Regions from separate parts of the Paenibacillus sp. FSL R5-0914 genome, predicted to be linked through region 3. Evidence: predicted binding sites of a transcription regulator. Region 3 holds the regulator's gene; each other region holds the start of a gene.
The links. The regulator Rex, encoded in region 3, represses fermentation and respiration genes when NADH is low (regulators of the CRP and FNR family bind a similar motif). The targets are predictions, from matches to a motif close to TTGTGAAATATTTCACAA.
Positions count from the first base shown of each region.

Region 1: the regulator Rex is predicted to act here: its motif matches at 2,669-2,686, upstream of MKX60_RS04160 (cytochrome ubiquinol oxidase subunit I).
Region 2: the regulator Rex is predicted to act here: its motif matches at 3,692-3,709, upstream of MKX60_RS14360 (polymer-forming cytoskeletal protein).
Region 4: the regulator Rex is predicted to act here: its motif matches at 2,304-2,321, upstream of MKX60_RS01850 (flavocytochrome c).

Region 1 covers NZ_JBBORH010000001.1:957,839-963,266, forward strand. The annotation lists gene MKX60_RS04140 (hypothetical protein) at 1-14, opposite strand, end outside; gene MKX60_RS04145 (S1C family serine protease) at 389-1,633, shown strand; gene MKX60_RS04150 (cold-shock protein) at 2,053-2,253, shown strand; gene MKX60_RS04155 (cold-shock protein) at 2,346-2,576, shown strand; gene MKX60_RS04160 (cytochrome ubiquinol oxidase subunit I) at 2,800-4,194, shown strand; gene cydB (cytochrome d ubiquinol oxidase subunit II) at 4,191-5,207, shown strand; gene cydD (thiol reductant ABC exporter subunit CydD) at 5,207-5,428, shown strand, end outside.
Region 2 covers NZ_JBBORH010000001.1:3,240,724-3,246,151, reverse strand. The annotation lists gene MKX60_RS14380 (ABC transporter ATP-binding protein) at 1-881, shown strand, start outside; gene MKX60_RS14375 (LysR family transcriptional regulator) at 924-1,859, opposite strand; gene MKX60_RS14370 (histidine phosphatase family protein) at 2,016-2,633, shown strand; gene MKX60_RS14365 (hypothetical protein) at 2,698-2,943, opposite strand; gene MKX60_RS14360 (polymer-forming cytoskeletal protein) at 3,082-3,633, opposite strand; gene MKX60_RS14355 (LacI family DNA-binding transcriptional regulator) at 3,945-4,856, shown strand; gene MKX60_RS14350 (MFS transporter) at 4,906-5,428, shown strand, end outside.
Region 3 covers NZ_JBBORH010000001.1:3,071,161-3,076,588, reverse strand. The annotation lists gene MKX60_RS13625 (AAA family ATPase) at 1-391, opposite strand, end outside; gene MKX60_RS13620 (hypothetical protein) at 384-926, opposite strand; gene MKX60_RS13615 (cell wall elongation regulator TseB-like domain-containing protein) at 1,335-1,853, opposite strand; gene MKX60_RS13610 (amidohydrolase) at 2,023-3,324, opposite strand; gene MKX60_RS13605 (redox-sensing transcriptional repressor Rex) at 3,311-3,964, opposite strand; gene dinG (ATP-dependent DNA helicase DinG) at 4,096-5,428, opposite strand, start outside.
Region 4 covers NZ_JBBORH010000001.1:439,035-444,462, reverse strand. The annotation lists gene MKX60_RS01865 (YncE family protein) at 1-237, opposite strand, end outside; gene MKX60_RS01860 (nucleotidyltransferase domain-containing protein) at 421-1,305, shown strand; gene MKX60_RS01855 (WecB/TagA/CpsF family glycosyltransferase) at 1,384-2,133, shown strand; gene MKX60_RS01850 (flavocytochrome c) at 2,337-3,887, shown strand; gene MKX60_RS01845 (ABC transporter ATP-binding protein) at 4,002-4,844, opposite strand; gene MKX60_RS01840 (ABC transporter permease) at 4,861-5,428, opposite strand, start outside.

The DNA of each region.
Region 1 (5,428 bases), 2.1 Mb from region 3:
GAAAAAGAATTCATAATTATACCTCCTTATGTAGTAAAAACAGAACTGGAGTTGTAAAAAATTCGCAGGCTTTTTACCTCAGGAAAATCACGAATTGAGGGTTGCCTGTGATACAATTATAGACGTGATAAGCAAACTCTAAATTTATGGAACCTTTCTATTAGTGTAGTCTTTTAAGTTGCAAAATATTCCTAGTAGAGAAGATATATTGAAAGATTCTAAAATTCTTTCGATTAACTGAAACTATTGTGTGGTTAATGGATAAAGTGAAACTTTTTAGTGATTGTTGGAGTCTAAAGGATGCAGAGGTATATGCTTGGAACGTGATTGCTAGAGGTTCAGGTTTTAGATACTGTGAACGGTTGGCAATAGAAGGGGGAGATTTTCGGTGGGATTGTTTGATGACGATTTCTATTCAACTAAAGTATCACGGTCCAGAGGGGATGAAGCATCAAAGGGATCATTTGCTAACCGCAAGCATTCTGTGCGAAGATCGCGCAAGGGCTTATCCACTTGGCAAATATCCGCCGTCTGCTCCTTAATCAGTGCTGTGGTGGCAGTCTTTTTATTCAGTATGCTTACTGGACAAATGAGTCACGAAACTGCCCCGAAGTCGGTAGTAACAACTGGGGAGGTTGCCCCAAGCAGAGATCCGTTTGACCGTATCATTCAAGCCGCTGCTACGGTTCGTCCTGCAGTAGTAAGCATTATCAACCATAAAGAAGATAATAAAGAATTGAACATTCTGGATGAGTCAGCATTAGGCTCTGGAGTGATTTATAAAAAGGTAGATAATAAAGCATTTATCATTACTAATAACCATGTCATCGAAGACTCTAGCAATCTTGAAGTCGTAACAGTAGATGGCGAGACACGTAAAGCTACACTCGTTGGAACGGATAAAGTGAGTGACATCGCGGTCCTTTCTATTGATGCCAAAGGGATCAATACAATCGCAGAGCTCGGGGATTCCTCGAAGCTTCGTCTAGGTGAAACGGTCATTGCCATCGGAAACCCGTTGGGACTTGGTGACACATTGACTTCAGGTATTGTCAGCTATACTGAACGGATGGTTCCCGTATCCTTGAATCAGGACGGCGTATATGATTGGGAGCAAGAGGTCATTCAGACCGATGCAGCAATTAATGAAGGCAATAGCGGCGGGGCGCTTGTGGATCTGGATGGTAAAGTCATCGGTATTAACACGATGAAAATCTCCGATGCAGGTGTAGAAGGGCTGGGTTTTGCTATTCCAGCTAACCATGTGATAGATACCGCTAATGAACTGGCTGAGAAAGGGCGGATTGCCCGTTCCTACTTAGGCGTATATTCGGTAGATTTAAACAATCCTTACATTCCTCTCGCAGAGGACCAACGCAAGGAACTGAACCTACCGAACAATGTTAAGGATGGGGTTGTCGTTCTGGATGCTGTTGGACCTGCACAAGAAGCGGGAATACAGTTCAATGATGTAATTACGAAATTTAATGATGAACCTATTACATCCACGCTTTCCCTTCGCAAGTATTTATATAATCAGACGAAGATTGGTGAGGATCTGAAGATTACCTATTATCGAAATGGGAAAGTTAATCAGACTACAGTAAAACTTCTTGAAAAACCAGAGGAATAATATGCTGGAAGTCGGCATATAATGATATAGCAGTAATGACAAGTAGAGCGAACTACCCCTTCGGTTGAGAAGGTAGAGCTTCCTGAAATAGCGATACTCTGTATCGCTATCGGGGATCTATTTCTTCTAAAGTTTTGATAAATATGGCAATTATAAGCTGATTTAATCAATTTTGGGCTGACTGGCAACCCTTACATTGGAAGGTAATACTTATTAGGGTAGAAACGGATATATACGGATGCCAGCTTGCCTTTGCTAATCAGGTGTGGTAATATGATATCAATCATACATTTAGTCCCTAATTTTCGCATTGAAAAGGGCTGTTATATTCGGTAATACAACCTTTTTCAATGTGTGAATTTTTTCTTTGTTTGAAGATAAAAAGAACATATTAATTTAAATTTGTGGAGGTAACACACATGCAAACAGGTACAGTTAAATGGTTCAACGCAGAAAAAGGATTCGGATTTATCGAAGTTGAAGGCGGAAGCGACGTATTCGTTCACTTCAGCGCAATCACTGGCGACGGCTTCAAAACTTTGGACGAAGGCCAACGCGTTGAATTCAACGTTGTTCAAGGCAACCGTGGACCACAAGCCGAAAACGTTGTAAAACTGTAATAATAGAAGAAACCGTCCCAGCTTGTGAAAGTTGGGACGGTCTTTTTATATCTAGTTAGTCACTATTGACTTACAGGATGGGAGGAACGGCAATGAACTACCGGAAGAAACCTTTGGAAGAAATACCGGAAGAAAATACCGCGATTTGGGCGTGTACCAATGATGGATGCAACGGATGGATGAGGGATAATTTCGCATTTGAACATGCGCCTTCTTGCCGTCTATGTGACTCTCCAATGGTTCGCAGCACGAAGATGCTACCACAATTGCTTAATTCGAATGGCGATCTCAAATCGCTGAAGAAGGGTATTTCCATTACCTAACCAATGCCTTTATGAGTCAAGCTTGTTATAGAGCAGTGAACAACTTCAAGACGGTCAAACCGTCTTATTTTTTTTGCTTTTTTTAAGGTAAATTGTGATTTTTGTCACAAATCATTTGAATTTCACCGTTAAAAGTACCCCTTTGTGTGACATTTATCACAAAATGACGTCTAAATTTTTGACACAATATAATTAACGAAAAGGGGAGAAGGAAGGGAAAAATATGGATACAGTAATGCTGTCGCGTATACAATTTGCGTCGACGACAATATTCCACTATTTCTTTGTACCGGTATCAATCGGACTAGCGCTCTTGATTGCGATCATGGAGACCATGTACGTTAGAAAAGGCAATGAAGAGTACAAAAGAATGGCACAGTTCTGGGGAAAGCTGTTTCTCATCAACTTTGCAGTAGGGGTAGTTACAGGTATTTTGCAGGAATTTCAGTTCGGGATGAACTGGTCTGATTATTCACGTTTTGTGGGTGATGTATTCGGGGCTCCACTTGCAGTCGAAGCATTGGCAGCTTTTTTTCTGGAGTCTACTTTTATTGGCATCTGGATATTCGGCTGGGACAAAGTGTCCAAAAGAGTGCACTTGTTATCCATCTGGCTAGTAGCTTTCGGTACGATGTTATCCGCTTTCTGGATTCTAGCAGCGAACTCCTTTATGCAGCATCCTGTGGGATTTGAGATAAATAATGGACGGGCAGAAATGAATGATTTCTTCGCGCTCATTACGAACGGACAATTGCTGGTTGAATTCCCGCACACGGTTCTTGCTGCGTATGCAACAGGCGCCTTCCTCGTAACGGGTATTAGTGCGTATAAAATATTGAAGAAACAAGATGTATCTTTCTTTAAGAAATCTTTTCAAATTGCAGCAATCGTAGGTATCATTTCTTCTATTGGTGTAGCCGTGGCAGGCCATGCGCAAGCACAGTATTTGGTTGAGACTCAACCTATGAAGATGGCGGCTTCCGAAGGACTGTGGGGTAAGAGTGGTGACCCGGCACCTTGGACCGTATGGGCAAATATTGATCCTGAGAAGCAAGAAAGTACTGGAGAATTTCAAATTCCGTATATGCTAAGCTTCCTTTCATACAGTAAATTTTCCGGTGAAGTTAAAGGTATGCTTGAGCTGCAAGCTGAGTATGAGCAAACCTATGGCCCCGGTGACTATATCCCGCCAGTACGTACGACATTCTGGAGTTTCCGGATCATGGTTCTAGCAGGAACGTTAATGATCGTAATGGGTATGTACGCAATGTATTTAATGTGGCGCAAAAAGATGGACCGTCCAAACACTTGGTTTATGCGGTTTATGTTATGGGGAATACTGCTTCCTCCAATTGCGAATACAGCAGGTTGGGTCATGACCGAATTCGGGCGTCAGCCATGGACGGTATTCGGATTGATGACAACGGAAGACAGTGTGTCGCCTAACATTACAAGTGGTCAGGTTCTATTCTCTGTTATTTCTTTTACAGCGATTTACGCCATTCTCGGATTAGTTCTAATTGGTTTGTTTATGAAAGTGATTAAAAAAGGTCCTTATGCGATGGATAACGATCACGGGGATTCGCATGATCCATATAACGAGGAGGGCGCCCAATGATGTCTCTTAATGAATTGTGGTTTGTGCTCATTGCAGTTCTGTTTATAGGGTTCTTCTTCCTGGAGGGTTTCGATTTCGGCGTAGGGATGGAAACACAAATTCTCGCTAAGAATGACACTGAGCGCCGGATTCTGATTAACTCGATCGGACCCTTCTGGGATGGAAACGAGGTATGGTTAATTACTGCTGCGGGTGCAATGTTTGCGGCTTTCCCTGAGTGGTATGCAACGTTGTTTAGCGGATTTTACATTCCCTTTGTCTTTGCTTTATTAGCTTTGATTGCACGTGGTGTTGCTTTTGAATTTAGAGGTAAACGGGATTCAGTAGCTTGGAAAAAAACTTGGGATGTTTGTATCTTTTTCGGCAGCTTCCTCCCACCTTTCCTCCTTGCTGTGGTGTTCGCCAGCTTCATCAAAGGTTTGCCGATTGATGGCGATATGCAAATGTACGCAGGTTTTACAGATATCGTAAATGTGTATACCGTAGTAGCTGGTGTGACTGTTGTCCTTCTTTGTTTGGTACATGGTCTCATGTTCACAACGTTGCGTACAGTGGGAGATCTACAGGCTCGCGCTCGAAAAATGGCGCAAAGATTGCTTTTGCCACTTGGGGCTTTATTGCTTGCTTTCGTGGTAATGACTTATTATATGACTGATATTTTCGAACAACGTGGTTTAGTTCTTATGATTATAGTAGCGCTGGGAATTATCGCGTTTATATTATCGGGTTATTTCATGACGAAGAAGAAGGATGGCTATGCTTTTGGTATGACAGGAGCGGTAATAGCATTGTCCGTAACTTCTATCTTTGTAGGATTGTTCCCACGTGTTATGATTAGTTCAATCGATCAAGCCTTTAATTTGACAATCACCAATGCGGCTTCGGGACATTACTCTTTAAAGGTAATGACGATTGTGGCACTGACCATCCTTCCATTCGTATTGGGATATCAAATTTGGAGTTACTTTGTCTTTCATAAACGCGTTCACGAGAAGGAGCATCTTGAATACTAATGGATAAAAATTTGCTTGGGTATAAAGGAGTTAAGCCGGTATTTCTGATCGTTGGCCTCCTTACCCTGGTGCAAAGCATGTCCATACTTCTGCTGGCCAAATGGCTGGCAGAAGTCATCTCTGCGCTATTTGCAGGAGAACCTCTGAAGGAACAATGGGCTACTTCGCTATTGTTCCTTCTTGCATTTCTAGTGCGCCATGCTTGCGCCATGCTGATGAGC
Region 2 (5,428 bases), 170 kb from region 3:
ACCGCGTATTCGCTATACTTGATGCACCTGATGAAGGAGCTACTCATCCTTTGCCAGAATCCAGCTCATCAACATTCGCTTCCGTAGAGGTAGCTGCATTACAAATAGAGGATGTCCACTACAACTATTCGGGTAAAACGGATAATGAAGCCTCCCTATTTACAGGGCTTAATATTCATATACAACATGGAGAAACTATCGCGGTTGTCGGGCCAAGCGGGTCAGGGAAGACGACGCTCGTTCGATTATGTAATGGACTTTATGAGCCTACTGCAGGAAGCATCACGGTTTATGGAAAGTCTGTACATGATCAGCTTGAAGAAGCACGTGCAATGATTACCTATGTTCCCCAAACCCCTTATTTGTTCTCAGGAACTATACGAGACAATATCGCCTTCAGTTCTAGTACAGCTAGCGAAGAGGATATTCGAGAAGCCGCTCGGCTCGCAGGTGCAGAAGAGTTTATTACGAAGATGCCCCATGGTTATGACACTATCCTAGGTGAACATGGATCGACTTTATCTGGTGGACAAAGACAACGCATAGCCATTGCCAGAGCTTTTCTTCGTGATGCTCCACTCCTTCTTCTAGATGAAGCAACTTCCGCACTCGATAACGAATCTGAGCGAATGATTCAGCAATCTCTTGATTTGTTAATGAAGAATCGAACCACATTGGTTATTGCACACAGACTATCCACCATACGTGAAGCATCTAGAATTATCGTGTTAAATCAGGGTTCGATTGTTGAGGAAGGTACACATGAGTCTTTATTAGAAATGAATGGGCTATACTCACAATTATATAACATTCAATTTAAATCTTCTGAAGCAGAAGACATTAGTGCACCTGAGTTGCTTCAATTACATTCCAATCTTTGATCTCAGTTCAATGCATACATCGTAATTCATAAGTTATTTTAATTAAGGTGTATGCGTTGGAACCGAGTATAAATTATCCGCTTCTTTTAATTGTTTCATGACGAGCTTAATAAATGACTGGATATAGCTTTCTTGAAGCTCTTTCTTTCTGTGGCTCATCCATATCGAATGCTTTGAGATTACATTTTCCACTTCGACCTTGGCTAACATACCCTGATCAAGATAAGGCTTTGCTAACAACGCAGATACAAAACTAATCCCATAACCGGCAATCACGGCTTGAATAACCTCATTTACTCCATTAAATTGCAGTTCGATCTTCGGTTGTTGTACCTTTCTTTCTTCACATAATTGTACAATTCTCTCTCTGGCTGCACTACCTTCCTCCCTCATAATAAATGCCTCAGCCATCACTTCCTCAAAGCTAACCTCCTGCTTGGCTAAAGAATGATTTGAAGAAACTACGAACACATACTCGTCCTTGTACAACTCACGATGTTCGAACACCCCTGTATGATGAGAAGGAAACGCCATATCACTATAAATCGCCACATCTGCTTCAAAGTTATTTAATTGTTCCATGACTTCATGAGAATTAGCAGTAGAGATCTGAATTTTAACCTCCGGAAAAGATTGTTTGTATAATGATGCCCACCGGGGGATGAGTATGCTTGTGGCCAGGTAATTACCTGCAATCCGAATATGGCCCGCAGGAAATTTATGATAATCCTCAATAATCTGCTGTACCTGTTCACCCATAGCAAATAACTTTTCAAGTGGTTCGATCAGTTTTCTCCCAATCGGTGTTAGCACCATTCTCTTTCCTATGACCTCTAATAATACGATATTATTCTCCCGTTCAAATTTGCGGATCTGCGCTGATATAGCGGGTTGACTGATGTGCAAACGTTCAGAGGCTTTGGTCACACTCCCTGTTATTGCAACATAATAAAACAATTTTAATACATGATAGTTCATCCTGATTTCTTCCTAACTATATAAAATAAAATCATTGTTTAACGGACTTTCGGCTTTCTTACTATAACTATACATTATGAATATTAACTATTATATATTGTTTATTTATAATTATTTATCTTATACTTACAACTATTCAAAAGGGAGGTTTCGTTAATGAAAGAGACAGTATTATTTCTAACCCGTCACGGGCAGACCGAATGGAATTTGCAGAAAAGAATGCAAGGACATCAAAATTCAGCGTTAACAACCTTGGGTGAACAGCAAGCGGAATGGTTGAGAGAACGTTTGGAAGGTGAGAATTTAGGAGCCATTTATTCTAGTACTAGTCCAAGAGCATTGCATACTGCGCAGATTTTACGAGGAAATCGGAGTTTACCGATTCAACAGCAAGCTTCATTAATGGAAATTAACATGGGCATTTGGGAAGGAATGAACACAGATCAGATTGAACAAGAATATCCATTACAGTACACCCATTTTTTCACCAGACCTGATCTTTTTATTCCTCTAGCCCCAGGTGAGACCTATAGTCAGCTTGAACAAAGAGTAACGCCGACTATTGAGCGTATCATTAACGATAATGAAGGACATGAGGTACTTATTGTCACGCATCGGATGACCCTGAAAGTAATTATGGCTCATTTTCTCAATAAATCATTGCAGGAATTAGGGGAACTACCGGATATTCTCTCTACAGCATTGTGTAAAGTAACCCTAACTGACAACAATACAACCATCGATCTGTACGGCGATACTTCACATTATCAATGAATCCTTCTCAAAAATAAAAAAGGAAACTCCGATTTAAATGGGGTTCCCTTTTTAGACTTCAATTTTAAATTTCCACACTTTTGATTGTAAAGCTGCGGACCTTCATCCATTTTCCTGAAATAAATTCGTCAATTGTTTTCGTCTTCGGTCTAACACAAAAACGATGCTTGCTCCCTTTATCAAAACCAACCGCTTCAAAAATCAGGCCGTCACCTATTTGCTCCTTAAAGAACACTTGCTTAAGTCCCAATCTATTTAACATTTCAAGCTTTACACTTTCGATATATGTGCGTGAATACTCCTTAGACATATGTGTTCCTCCTAGTAGTGGTAGTAATATTATAAGTTCAATATTAAGAAAATCAACTGAAGATCACATAATCACAAAAAGAAAAAAGCCAACCCATAGTCTATGGATTGGCTTCTACTGTATAAGTTGATTACGAAATTATTTAACTTCTGTTGTTCCAGTCACTTTTCCATCAATAACAGCTGATGTTTTCAGATCTTCGCTTGCGAAATAGAGGTTACCATCAATAGTGGCGGTTTCAGGCAGAGTAAAGCCTTTCGCTTCTACATAAACATCGCCTTTAATCGTTCCGCCTTCAACTTTCAAATTCTCACTTTGTACTGTAAACTTTGGCACGGTTAGTGTATAAGTAGCAGTGATCTTGTGATCAGCATCTTGCGAATAAAGGGCAATCTTACGGTAGATGTCGCCATCTGCGGCTCCTTTATTTCGGAATTCTCCAGCTACAACAACCTCATCAGAAATCGTTACATCATTTAGAATCGCAACAATCCAGTTTCCATCTTTGCTAACAGCCTTAGTAAACGCATCTGCTTGATTCACGATCGAAGCTGTAGTGACAGCATCTGTCTGCTCAGCAGCCGGAGCTGAAGTTGCCGCCGAATTGTTTGCTTTATCCTCATTTGCTCCACAACCTGCCAATACTGCTACCGAAACCCCAGCCACTAAAATCATTTTAAATAGTCTCATTTTCGATTCCCCCTAATTTTGATTATGAATTAATTATATATTAAAATTCTTAATAATTAAGTGAATAATTTCACAAATTTGTGTCAATATCTAAAGCGGTTTCACAGCGCGCTCTCTTCCCGATTAAGATTCGTTCCCATGAGTCACACCTCTTCTCGCTGACTGATTTAGGTTCTTATATCTATTTACCCAAATTATAAAAATGAACACAAGCATCATTTGCTTCTTGGTATAAAGTCAATCGTTGACTCTTTTCAAGTGTTAATGATAATATTTGGAAATAAATATCTCAGCAAGGGAGAAGTTTACTGGTGAAAAAGACTACAATGAAAGACATCGCGCTACAAGCTAATGTCTCCGTTGCGACTGTAAGCTATGTTCTGAACCGCGTCGATAACCAAACCATTCCTGAGAAGACCCGCAATCAAATTCTGTCACTTGCCGAAGAACTTCATTACATTCCTAATCTAGCAGCCCGTTCGCTTGCCAATAAAAAAACGGGATTAGTAGGGGTACTTGTCCATAATTCTGCTTATATGCCACCTTGGAAACTCTATGCCCAATTCACATTTATTCGTGCTTTGGAACAGCGTTTAACGGATGCCGGATATCATACGCTGCTATATTCTCTTGGTACTGACCATCCTTCTCTGAATATCATCGTTGAAAGAAAGCTCGAAGCCGTCTTTCTGATCGATGTGCACGATGAATCCTTCTATTCGATTTCCAAACATTTTGTAGAAGGTATCCCCTTGATTTTGATCGACAGCATGATTGAAGATAAGCTGTTTAAGCAAGTTCTTTACAATTATCGTTCAGCTCTACGGAAGGTAATGCCGGAGGATCTTTCACAGGTTTGTTTAATTATGGAGAGCTTAAATAACTCCCTGCTCACTAACTTTATCCAAGATAGTCTTCCTTTACCTGAGAAAGCAATATTCAAAGTTCAAAATATGGAAGAATTGAATACAATCTTATCGGAGGGGATCTACAAAGAGGCCATAGTTATTAATGAGTTTATCGGAAGTTGTGTTGAAAAATCCGGGGTATTCGCACGTCTTTCTGTTCTATGTACCTGTAATTGCCCAGAAATGCTTGGAGAAGACGTTCAGAAATTCATATTCACTGGGGATAAATCAGCCACTGCTTTTGAACTAATGCAGGAGTTATTACATCGTCCTGACTACTCCAAACAAGAGAATAATCGTTATTTTGTTGATTAATTTTTTTTCGATATTCACTTAAGCGTTTAAGTCGAGAGGAGAGTTACCCATGACAGATCCTGTATTAGCAAAACATGCATCCACCACCGCTCAATCCTACCCAACCCTTTGGGGAAACCGGAGATTTATGCTGCTACTCAGCTCCTATTCCATTTCTTTGTTTGGAAATACCTTTCACAGCATTGCTTTAAGTTTATGGGTACTTCAGACGACCGGAAGCGCTAAAATGATTGCCATTATTACGATAATCAATCTATTGCTCAGTTCTTTACTCGGATCGATAGGAGGCACACTCGCAGACAGGATCAATCGCAGAACCATTATGTTAATCACTGATTTGATAAGCTGCGGTCTAGCAGTTACGCTTGCTCTGACCATTTCCATGTCTTCTACATCATTCATTATCGTGGCCATATTAACGGGACTTACGACAGTCTCAGCATTATTCCAATCCCCTGCGTATCAAGCTTCAATTACCACTGTAGTTGGAAAAGAACATGTGCAAAAAGCAGTCGGGATTCTGAACCTGTCGGAGAACATCTGTAGGACGATTGGGTATTCGGCTGGAGGTA
Region 3 (5,428 bases):
CGGAGTTTGTATAATGCGCTGCTGCTCTGGCCATAAGGGTCTTACCTGTTCCTGGAGGGCCAGTGAGCAGAATCCCTTTCAAAGGACGAATCCCAAATTTACTAATCTCCTCGTGCCGGATCAAAAAATCGAGTGCCTCACGAAGCTCTTGCTTCGCATTGTCTTGCCCACCAATTTCTTCAAAAGTGAGCTTTGAAGGCCCTTCCTTCTGGCGTTTCTTCCCTGCACCAGCGTTCACCGTAAGCCCGCCACGCAAATGAGCAATTATAAGTAATGCAGTAAGCATTCCAGCTGCTATAACAATCGGGAATATATTAATACCTAAAAAAGCCATGAAAATAAACAGCACAGGAATAAATCCGAGTAAAATTTCTTTAAGGTACTTAGGCATTATTCCATACCCCCAAGGTCGCAGGTTTTCGCGGCAAAATAATAAATTTGCTTTCTTTTCCATTACTCAAGCTTACGTACACATTGTTGTCGTCGATATCAGTAGATGCTATCACATCTTTAAATTCCGTATTTTGCTGTTTCAATCTATCAAGTTCTGTAGGTATAATCGTATATTTACGGCTCTCCATGGCTTCAGCTACAGAGAACATCGCTTTATCCCAGTAATCATCCAATAGTTCACTTGAATTTTGCTCCACATCGAGTTTAAGTTTACGTCCTTCAATCACTGATTTTCCTTCTTTGGATACATACGATACTAGATCACGTAAATTCGTGCCCGGCTGCAAATCAAGTTTCAAAGTGACCTCATCGCGGTTAATACTAATATGTGAAGTATTTACTCCCTCAAATCCGGTTACAATCTTTTGGAGCGGTTCCTGTAAAGCAAACTGACGATATAAAAAGAATCCTCCGAATAATAGCATAGCCGACAGTAGAGACGTTATCAGTACAGGTACAAGACGTAATTTCAAGAAACGTCCTCCTCTCAAAGATGAAAAAATGTAAACAGAATGATCCAAAGTCATAGCTGCTAAGAGCTCATCAGAGCCTGACGTTCTACTAACACTGTTCTAATTACAAACAGTAGTATATCACAGGTGTATATACTATATTGAAAAAAAGTGTGAAGATATTTAAAATTTTATTTTTTAATTCTTTCCATTTTATTAAATTTATTGATTTAATTCGACAAAAAAAAGGGCTGTTACTCTTAACTAACAGACCTTTTTTCGTATGAATCTTTAAATACCAATACATAAAAACTACTCTTATAGTATATCACAATTCGTGTACTTATAGTATATCAAATAATATGTCATTTAAAAAACAAGCGAACCATAAATGGTCCGCTTGTTTCTCCTATAATGCTTTTGTTTAATTTAGCGGCTAGGTAAACTGTAACCTTCACCCATTCGAGCCCCATCTGAGAACCGATAAAATTGATAATAATATCGACCGCTTTGTTTATAAAAAAGCTGCCAAGCATACTCCCCGTTATATACTCCTGGCAACAACCGCTCAATGCTGATGTCCGGAAGATCGGCTTTTATAAGGCTACGCATTTTCGCTTCAGAGGTCCCTTTACTTAGTTCTTCAGCATATACTGCGTCGGTTCCTTCAGCAAACTTCCCGTCTACAGTAAAACGTACCCAAACCATCAACTCGGTCCCGGCTTCATTCTTCCCTGTTAAGACCCAGTACACCGCATTATCATCCCACACGGATTTCTGCGCTTTGGTTACCTCTGTCAGACCAGCACTGGTTTTAGCGACATCCTTAGCGATATCTCGCTCGTTCCATTGATCTTTCATAATATAAGCATAGAACTGGATAAGTCCGAACAGAAGGAGCAGAATCAGAACTGACCCCAGGAGGATCCATTTTTTCCTTTTCTTCAAGGTACAGCTCCCTTTCTAGTAATATATCTTTTTTGATTATATAACACACCTGTGTGTTTATCCAAAGTTTCATATCCAATTCAATGATCTAATTATCAGAAACACAAAAGGCTGTAACTTTGCAATCGCAGAAAGTCACAGCCTTTCAGTTATTCGTTATGATCTTAGACTATCGTTTAAGCAGTCCATCAAATGATTCTTGCGCCTTACGACGGATTGCTTCCTCATCTAGCGTTATACATTCTCCATGTTTTACAACCTGTTTACCATTCACCCATACATGCTCAACGTCCTTGGCGCTGGCAGAGTATACAGCATGAGACAACAGATCTGTGTGTGGTAGCAAATGCGGCTGGTCTATATCAATCGCGATAAAGTCCGCTTTCATGCCAACAGCGAGTCTACCCACATCATTTAAAAAGATAGACTTTGCGCCATACTCTGTAGCTATACGCAGCGCTTCCGGAGCTGGGACAGCCGTCGGATCACCACTTACACCTTTATGGATGAGGGCTGCAAGACGCATCTCTTCAAACATATCCAGGTTATTATTGCTTGCCGCACCATCTGTACCCAGTGACACCTTCACACCAGCCTTTAGAAGATCCGTAACCCGAGCCACTCCACTAGCCAGTTTCAGATTACTTCCTGGGTTATGAGACACGCCTACATCATGACGAGCCAGTATCTCGATCTCTTCATCATTCAAATGAACGCCATGTGCAACAATAGACGGACGTGTGAACATTCCAAGCTTCTCTAAATGCGCTACAGGCCGAAGTCCGTAATCCACCACATTCTGCTCCACTTCGCGTTTGGTCTCGGACATATGGGTATGCATCGGTAAATCCAAATCATGTGCCGCTTGTACAAACTTAACAAAGAAGTCCGGTGGGCAAGTATATGGGGCGTGTGGCGAGATCATCGTCGTAATTCTACCATCAGCCTTACCATGCCAATTTCGTGCAAAAGAAATCGCTTCCGCAAGCTTGTGATTTTGTACTTCCTCTGGGCATAATCCGATTACGCCTCTCATCAGTACGGAACGGATGCCTGATAATTCGACTACCTCTGCTACTCGATCCATATGATCATACATATCCAAGAAGGTTGTAGTACCACCTTTTAGCATTTCCAGTACCGACAAGGAGGTTCCCCAGTATACATCTTCTCCAGTGAATTTCGCTTCCATCGGCCACATCTTCTCTTGAAGCCACACCTGAAGTGCTAAATCATCTCCATAACCACGAAGCAATGACATTGCGGCATGGCCATGTGTGTTTACCAGACCTGGCATAAACAGCAGACGACTGCCATCAACAACTTGCACATCATCTTCCATTAAAGGTTCTTCTTTTCCTATGTAAGTGATCAAATCATCTTCAATAGTCATATATCCGCTCAGAACCGGCTCATCCGTTCCCGGAATAAGAAAACGCCCGCCCTTAATAATCGTTTTACTGCTCTTCATTTCCGCTTTCTTCCTTTCCGTCTTTCAAATAATAAGCAAGGCTTTGCAAATCCGTTGTAAAATCGGCAGCATGAACACGGATATTCGATGGTGTTTTTAGAATCACTGGTGCAAAATTCAAAATCGCCTCAATGCCAGACTCAATGAGAATATCTGCTACATTCTGCGCTTCTGAATCAGGCACAGTAATTATCCCAATTCGAATACCTTGCTCACGAACCGTCTGACCAAGCTCCTCCATCGGTTGAACGGTAAGAGAGTTGATTTTCCGCCCTACCTTAGGTGCATAGGAGTCAAATATAGCGGTAATCTTCATAGTATCTTTCAGATAAGCATTGTAATTAGATAATGCATGTCCAAGGTTACCAGCACCTACTAAAGCCACATTCAATTGTTGATCCAGCTTCAGAATATGACGGATTTTTTCAATAAGATAAGTTACGTCATACCCGATACCTTTTCTACCAAAGTCTCCAAAATAAGCTAAATCTTTACGAATTTGAGCAGGATTTAAATCAAGTTTTTGTCCTAGTTCTTGTGAGGAAACGGTTAATATTTCACGTTTCTGGAGATCATTCAAGAAACGCAAGTACACAGGAAGTCTGCGAACAACGGCTTCTGATATTTTATCCGATTTCATAATTTACCTCCTAATTTAAGTGATATTCTGTTCAAATCCTATCGAAATATCTGCACCTCGTCTCAAGGAAGAGCGGTATTCTTATACCGCCCTTCCTTGTAGAGTGATTAATAAGATCGATGACGTTCTTTTCAAGAAACGCCTCCGTCTTCCAACCACTCCGCTATACGAGGAACCATTTGATCCGTAAGCATATGCTCCATTTTCGGGCCAGGCAACGAATAGAGGAAATACTTCCCATAGTGAGATTCTATCACCCTTGTGTCATACACAATAACAATACCCCGATCTTGCGCTGTCCGTACCAGCCTCCCAAATCCTTGCTTGAAGCGAATAACCGCCTGAGGAACAGACAACTTCATGAACGGATTCTTTTTCTGGGCTTGTAATAACTCAGACTTCGCTTCCGCTAGAGGGTGGTTTGGCGGTTGAAATGGGAGCCTCACGATGGCCAAGCATGTTAATGCTTCACCTGGAATATCTACACCCTCCCAAAAGCTGCTTGTTCCTAATAGTACAGAAGCTGCACTGTCCTGAAAACGGCGGATCAGCTTGCTACGGCTGCCCCCCTCCACGCCTTGACCTAGCACCGTGATCTCTTGTGAGGCTAGAGCCTCTTTCAGAGGATCGTAAACCTGGCGTAGCATCTTGTAAGAAGTAAACAGGACAAGCATCCGCCCACGTGTTGTAATAGCTGCTTCTGCTAGTGACTGTACGAGTGTATCGACAAATCGGGCATCGCCTACACTCCCCTTCACACTAGGGAAATCCCGCGGAATAACTAACAGCGCCTGCTCCCGATACTTAAAGGGAGAAGGCAGGAGTGATGTCATCAGACGCCCCTCTTCCGCAGCTTCATTAAGTCCGAGATTATCAATCATAAACTGGAAAGATTTATCCACAGAGAGTGTCGCCGAAGTTAGTACGATACTTTTCTTCTTGTCGAAAAACAGCTCCTTAAGCTGAGTACTAACATCAACAGGAACGGCATACAGCTGTAGCGATTTACTGCGATAATTTCCATTCGCCTCCAGCCAATATACTACATTCTCATCATTTAATCCCATAAAAAACCGTACTTGCTCACGTATAGAAGCTAAATCCTTAAATAAGCCGCTAATATCGGTAACTAGACTATCTGAGGAAGATTGACCTTCTTGATCTCGCATCTCATTAAGCATTTTATCACCTTTACGGATAATTTCGCTTAATGTCAGATTCATAGTATTCTCTAAAGCAACCAATTCATCCCAATCATTCGGTTTACGGGTAGGAAGTAGCCGCATGACTAACTGGCCGGCTTCTCCCGCCGCTGCATCGCTACGTTCCGGCAAGAGGCTGAATAGTTTATCACTAAGCAGATCCCAGGTTTCTTTTACGGTAAGCAGGTCCGGATAGATTCTATCGATCACTCCGCTCCATTCAGAAGCTTCCTCACTGCCTGATGACTGAAGCATTTGGCGA
Region 4 (5,428 bases), 2.6 Mb from region 3:
GTCACGAAAATTTGTTACATAGATTCGGTTAGTTTGGGGGTTAATCCCAAGCTGTGTTGGCAGTCTTCCAACATTGATGCGTGCGATAATTCGATTCGTTATGCCATCGAGTACCCCGATAGTTCCAGCCTCAGTGTCTGGGTTAACAAAGTATACCCTATTTGTGCTGACATTTACTTCGATATCTCCGATCGGTCCGGCAGAGCGGACTGTAGCAATCACTTTTGGCTGCGCCATGCTTATACCCCTTTTCAAGTAAATAGATACTTCATTATATTTAGGCTTAGGCAAAAGGGTACTACATATATCGTTGCAAGATGTATCTTCGGAGTGTAGAATAATATTCCCGAATCTACATTTGAGATTAAATGTAAGCGCTATATTAATAGTGGGGTTGAGATCGATTGGAGGCTAATGGATATGATGATGAAATCAGTATTGTCGGATATTTTACTAACACCTGATAAGTTGCTACTTCATCGCGAATTACTAGAGGAGATTGGAAAGTTCATTACGCAAGAGATCCTGAATCATCCGTTATTGCAAGAAGATCGTCAGAGGGTAAGCATTATCCTAGATGGATCGACCGCACTCGGGGTGGTAGATGGGCAGTCGGATGTAGATATAATCATTATTTGTGAGGATGAGTCTTACAACAGTATTAATCATCGGTTCGAGGAAAAAGGGCTGATTCCGGAGCACAGTAGTTTTTTTATGGATTTAAGGCTTCCAAGTGGGAAGACAGGGCATTATACACTCCATAAAATATCTGATATCAAAGAAGCTTTAATGAGCGGGGATATGGAATGGCTGTGGAATGCATCAGTGTCCTATATTTACTACGATCTGCTGGATCTGAAGTCACTTTTCCATTCCTATGTTCCACTCCAACCTGAAGTACTAATGAAAATTCGTAAGAATTCATACATACAGCTAAGAAGCTATGCCAGAAGTCTAGATAATCCTGTAGTTCGTGGCGACGCCTTTCCAATCTTGTTCTTAGCGGTTTCCCTTTATAAAGAGGCTTTACGCTGTGCAATCACTATTGAAGGTTATCCGTATCCCTATGACAAATGGCTTGTTCCCGTAGCGCAGCAAACGGTCGTAGGTCGAAAGATTTTGGAGTGTGCAGGCGATTTTTGGAGTTATCTTAGAGAGGATGAATCCTTTGCTCCCATGTACCAGGAGGACAATAATTTTGTCAAAATGGAAAAACAATTTCGAAAGATACTTTTGGAGGAATTCCGCCTGCGGGGGATCGATGAACCTTGGTTAATAGAGTGGTGGAAGTTTTTGGATGAATAAACGGAGTAATGACGCTGACTATCCTTCTTGATTACGGTAAGGTATACTGGAATGAACTTTTCAGTAAGAGGTGATTAAATGGCTGGGACAGTCTCTATATTAGGCGTTCCTTTTTCAAAACTAACACTAAACGAGACAACACTTCATCTAACAAAACATATTCAATCCGGAGAACCGAAGCTATTTCATTTGATTACGGCGAACCCGGAAATTACGATAACAAGCCAATCGGATGAGCTGCTTCGAACCATACTCCATGAGGCAGATTTGATTACTCCTGATGGGATTGGCATTGTGCTGGCATCGAGAAGAAAAGGTGACCCTATAGCTGAACGAGTTACGGGGTATGAACTACTTCTTGAGCTGCTCGCACAAGGGAATAAGCTGGGCTGGAGCTTTTATTTCTTAGGCACGGATGAGCATACCAGCTGTAAAGCGGTCGAAAAGATTACAGAGCTATATCCGAATGTGAAAATTGCCGGAAGACATAATGGTTTTCTTGCTAAAGAAGAGGAACCGGCCATTGTGGCAGAGATTCAGCACGCACAGCCAGATTTCCTGATTGTCGCGATGGGGGCTCCATACTCTGACAAGTGGGTTTATAAGCATAAACAGGCGCTTTCTCAGGTTAAGGTTGTGTTTGGCGTGGGGGGAAGCTTGGATGTTATAGCGGGAAAAGTGACTCCAGCCCCTGCGATATGGAAGAAGCTCAATTTGGAGTGGCTGCATCGACTCTTATTCGCACCTGTGGCCAAAGGACAAAAGTCGCGCAGGCGCAGGCAAGCAGTTCTTCCTAAATTCGTGTATCGAGCTATGATTAGGAAATAAGGCAGATGGCCGCCCTGGAAAGGGTGGCTTTTTTTGAGTAGTAAGCTGAGGAAATATTGAAATTAAGAATTTTTATGAAAATTTAAATGAAAATATTCATGGAAATGTAACAGTAACCATAACTAATTACATAAAAAACTTCCCAAAACAGCATCTTTGCGTTATCATTAATGTGAAAACATTCACAAAGGGGCGTTATAAAGATGAAGAAGACAACAAGTACTGCTCTCATTCTCATTCTCTCTGTCATGCTCGTAATCGCAGGCTGCGGTAACAGTAATAGCAACAGCGCAGGTAATAGTAATGGCAACGAGAACAAAAGTAAGGTAAATGAGACGGCCAAAAATGATAAAGCTGAAGCCGTATCAGGTGCATCAGAAGCTAGTTACACACCACTGGATCAATTAAAAGATAATTATGATATCGTTATTGTTGGTGCTGGTGGTGCAGGAATGTCTGCTGCACTGGAAGCTAAGGCCAAAGGCTTGAACCCTGTTATTTTAGAAAAAATGCCGGTTGCAGGTGGGAATACAAGTAAATCCTCCTCAGGAATGAACGCTTCCCAAACGAAATTTCAAAAAGAGCAAAGCATTGAAGATAGCAATGATAAGTTTTATGAAGAGACACTAAAGGGCGGCCATGACACGAACGATAAAGAGATGCTTCGTTTCTTCGTTGACAATTCCGCAAGTGCAATCGATTGGTTGGATTCGATCGGAATCAAGCTGAACAATATTACGATCACAGGCGGCATGAGCGAAAAACGCACCCACCGTCCAGAAGACGGCTCTGCGGTAGGCCAATACCTTGTCAAAGGATTGGTTAGAAACGTACAAGAAAAAGAAATTCCACTGTTTGTGAACGCGGATGTTAAAGAAATTACTCAAAAAGACGGTAAGGCTAACGGCGTCAAAGTACTCTTTAACCAAGCTGATGAAAAAACCATTACAGCGAAGGCAGTTGTTGTAACAACAGGTGGTTTTGGATCCAACATGGATATGATATCAAAAGTTAGACCTGATCTGGAAGGATACGTAACGACTAACCAAATCGGCAGTACCGGCGACGGCATCAAGATGATTGAGGCACTTGGCGGAACCACCGTTGATATGGATCAAATCCAGGTTCACCCAACAGTTCAACAAGAAAAATCTTATCTGATCGGGGAAGCTGTACGCGGCGAAGGTTCTATCCTCGTGAATAGCGAAGGCACACGGTTCGTAAACGAATTGACTACACGTGATAAAGTTACCGAAGCGATCAATGCACTTCCTGAAAAAGCGGCAACGCTTGTCTTTGATTCCGGCGTCAAATCACGCGTGAAAGCAATTGAACAATATGACAAAATGGGCTTCGTGATCCAAGCGGATACCATCGAAGCATTGGCGAAAGAAATCGGTGTTCCAGCCGATAAGCTAAAAGCGACACTTGATACTTGGAACAGCGCGGTAAAGAACAAGAACGATGCTGAATTCGGCAGAACAACAGGGATGGACAACGATTTATCCGCGGGTCCTTACTACGCTATTAAGATCGCCCCAGGGATTCATTACACCATGGGCGGTGTGAAGATCAATACGAACACAGAAGTATTAAATAAAGACGGCGCTGCTATTCCTGGCCTGTATGCGGCTGGTGAAGTTACAGGTGGATTGCACGGTCAAAACCGGATCGGTGGTAACTCTGTAGCTGAAATCATTATTTTCGGCCGTCAAGCAGGGATTAAATCTGCTGAGTTTGTACAAGCACAATAAGATTTAACTGCTATTCTGGTTAAAACAAAAGAACCGCTTGGGCTAATTGAAGCCCGGGCGGTTCTTTGTTTAATCTCTCGTTTAAAGTGAGTGGAGTGACCTCTATTCAAAAAGCTACTTCTCGCTTTTAGCTTGTTCTTCTCGCATCCACTGTGACAGCTGGCGTTTGAGTTTAAGGAATTCCGGGGAATCCGTAATCTCATCGCGGCGTGGCCGTGGAAATGGCACATCAACAGTATGTAGGATGGAGCCGGGGCGACCCGAGAATACATAAATACGATTCGAGAGCAGCAACGCTTCTTCGATGTTATGGGTAATGAATAGCACGGAGCGGCGATTCTCCTCCCACAGCTCCAGCAGCCAGCGCTGCATTTCACTGCGAGTTAGTGCATCCAATGCGCTGAAAGGTTCATCGAGCAGCATCAACTCTTGCGGAGCCAGCAATGCTCTGAGAAAAGCAGCACGCTGCTGCATCCCACCAGACAGCATATGCGGATAAGCCTGTTCGAATCCATTCAAGCCAACCTTGGCGAGCCACTGGCGCGCTTCTTCACGAGCTCCATCCTGCAGAGCGCCTTTAATTTCCCCGGCTAGAAGTACATTATCTTCAATCGTTCGCCAAGGAAAAAGCGCAGGCTGCTGCGGCATATAACTGATTTCACCACGTTGACCCGTAACGGCTCTGCCGTTCATGCGGATCGTTCCTGCATCGGGCTTCACTAGTCCGCCGATCATATGGAATAAGGTGCTTTTTCCGCAGCCGGAAGGACCGACGATCGAAACGAACTCTTGCTGCTCTACCTTAAGAGAGACGTTGTTAAGCACGTTCGTCTCGCGGCGACGATGGGTGAAGGACTTGGAGATGCCGCTTACTTCAAGAGCAGGTGGTGCAGTATGAGCTTCAGGAGAGCTTATGTTTTCAGTTGTTCTTTGCTCTATTTGCGTCGCTTGAGACATACAGGCATCTTCCTTTCTATGAGTTACGGCGCGGTTTCCAGCGAACTAACCATTTTTCGAGCAAGGCGATAATCGCAAAAAGCACAAGACTAAGGAGCACAATAATAACAATAGCGACAAACATCCGATCCGTACGGTAAGCCGATTTTTGCAGCAGCATATAATAGCCAATCCCTTTATCCGCGCCAATCCACTCAGCGACCACGGCTCCCATAACCGCATAAGTAGCAGATATTTTCACACCGGAAAATAGTGCCGGGATAGAAGACGGAAGCTCCAGCTTGGTGAAGATTTGCCACTTGCTTGCGCCAGCCATTTTCATATAATTCATCATGACCTGATCACTTTGAGACAAGCCGCCCATTGCAGCGACAGCTACCGGGAAGAAGCATACCAGTGTAATCAGCACGATTTTGGGCAAAAGACCGAAGCCAAACCAGATGATAAGCAGTGGTCCGAGTGCGATAGAGGGAACATTTTGACTCAGAATAATGAGTGGATAAAAAGCCCGTCTAGCCCAAGGTAAAAGATGCAAAAGTAGAGCGACGATCAAGCCTACACCTGTACCAATAGGAAAACCGATT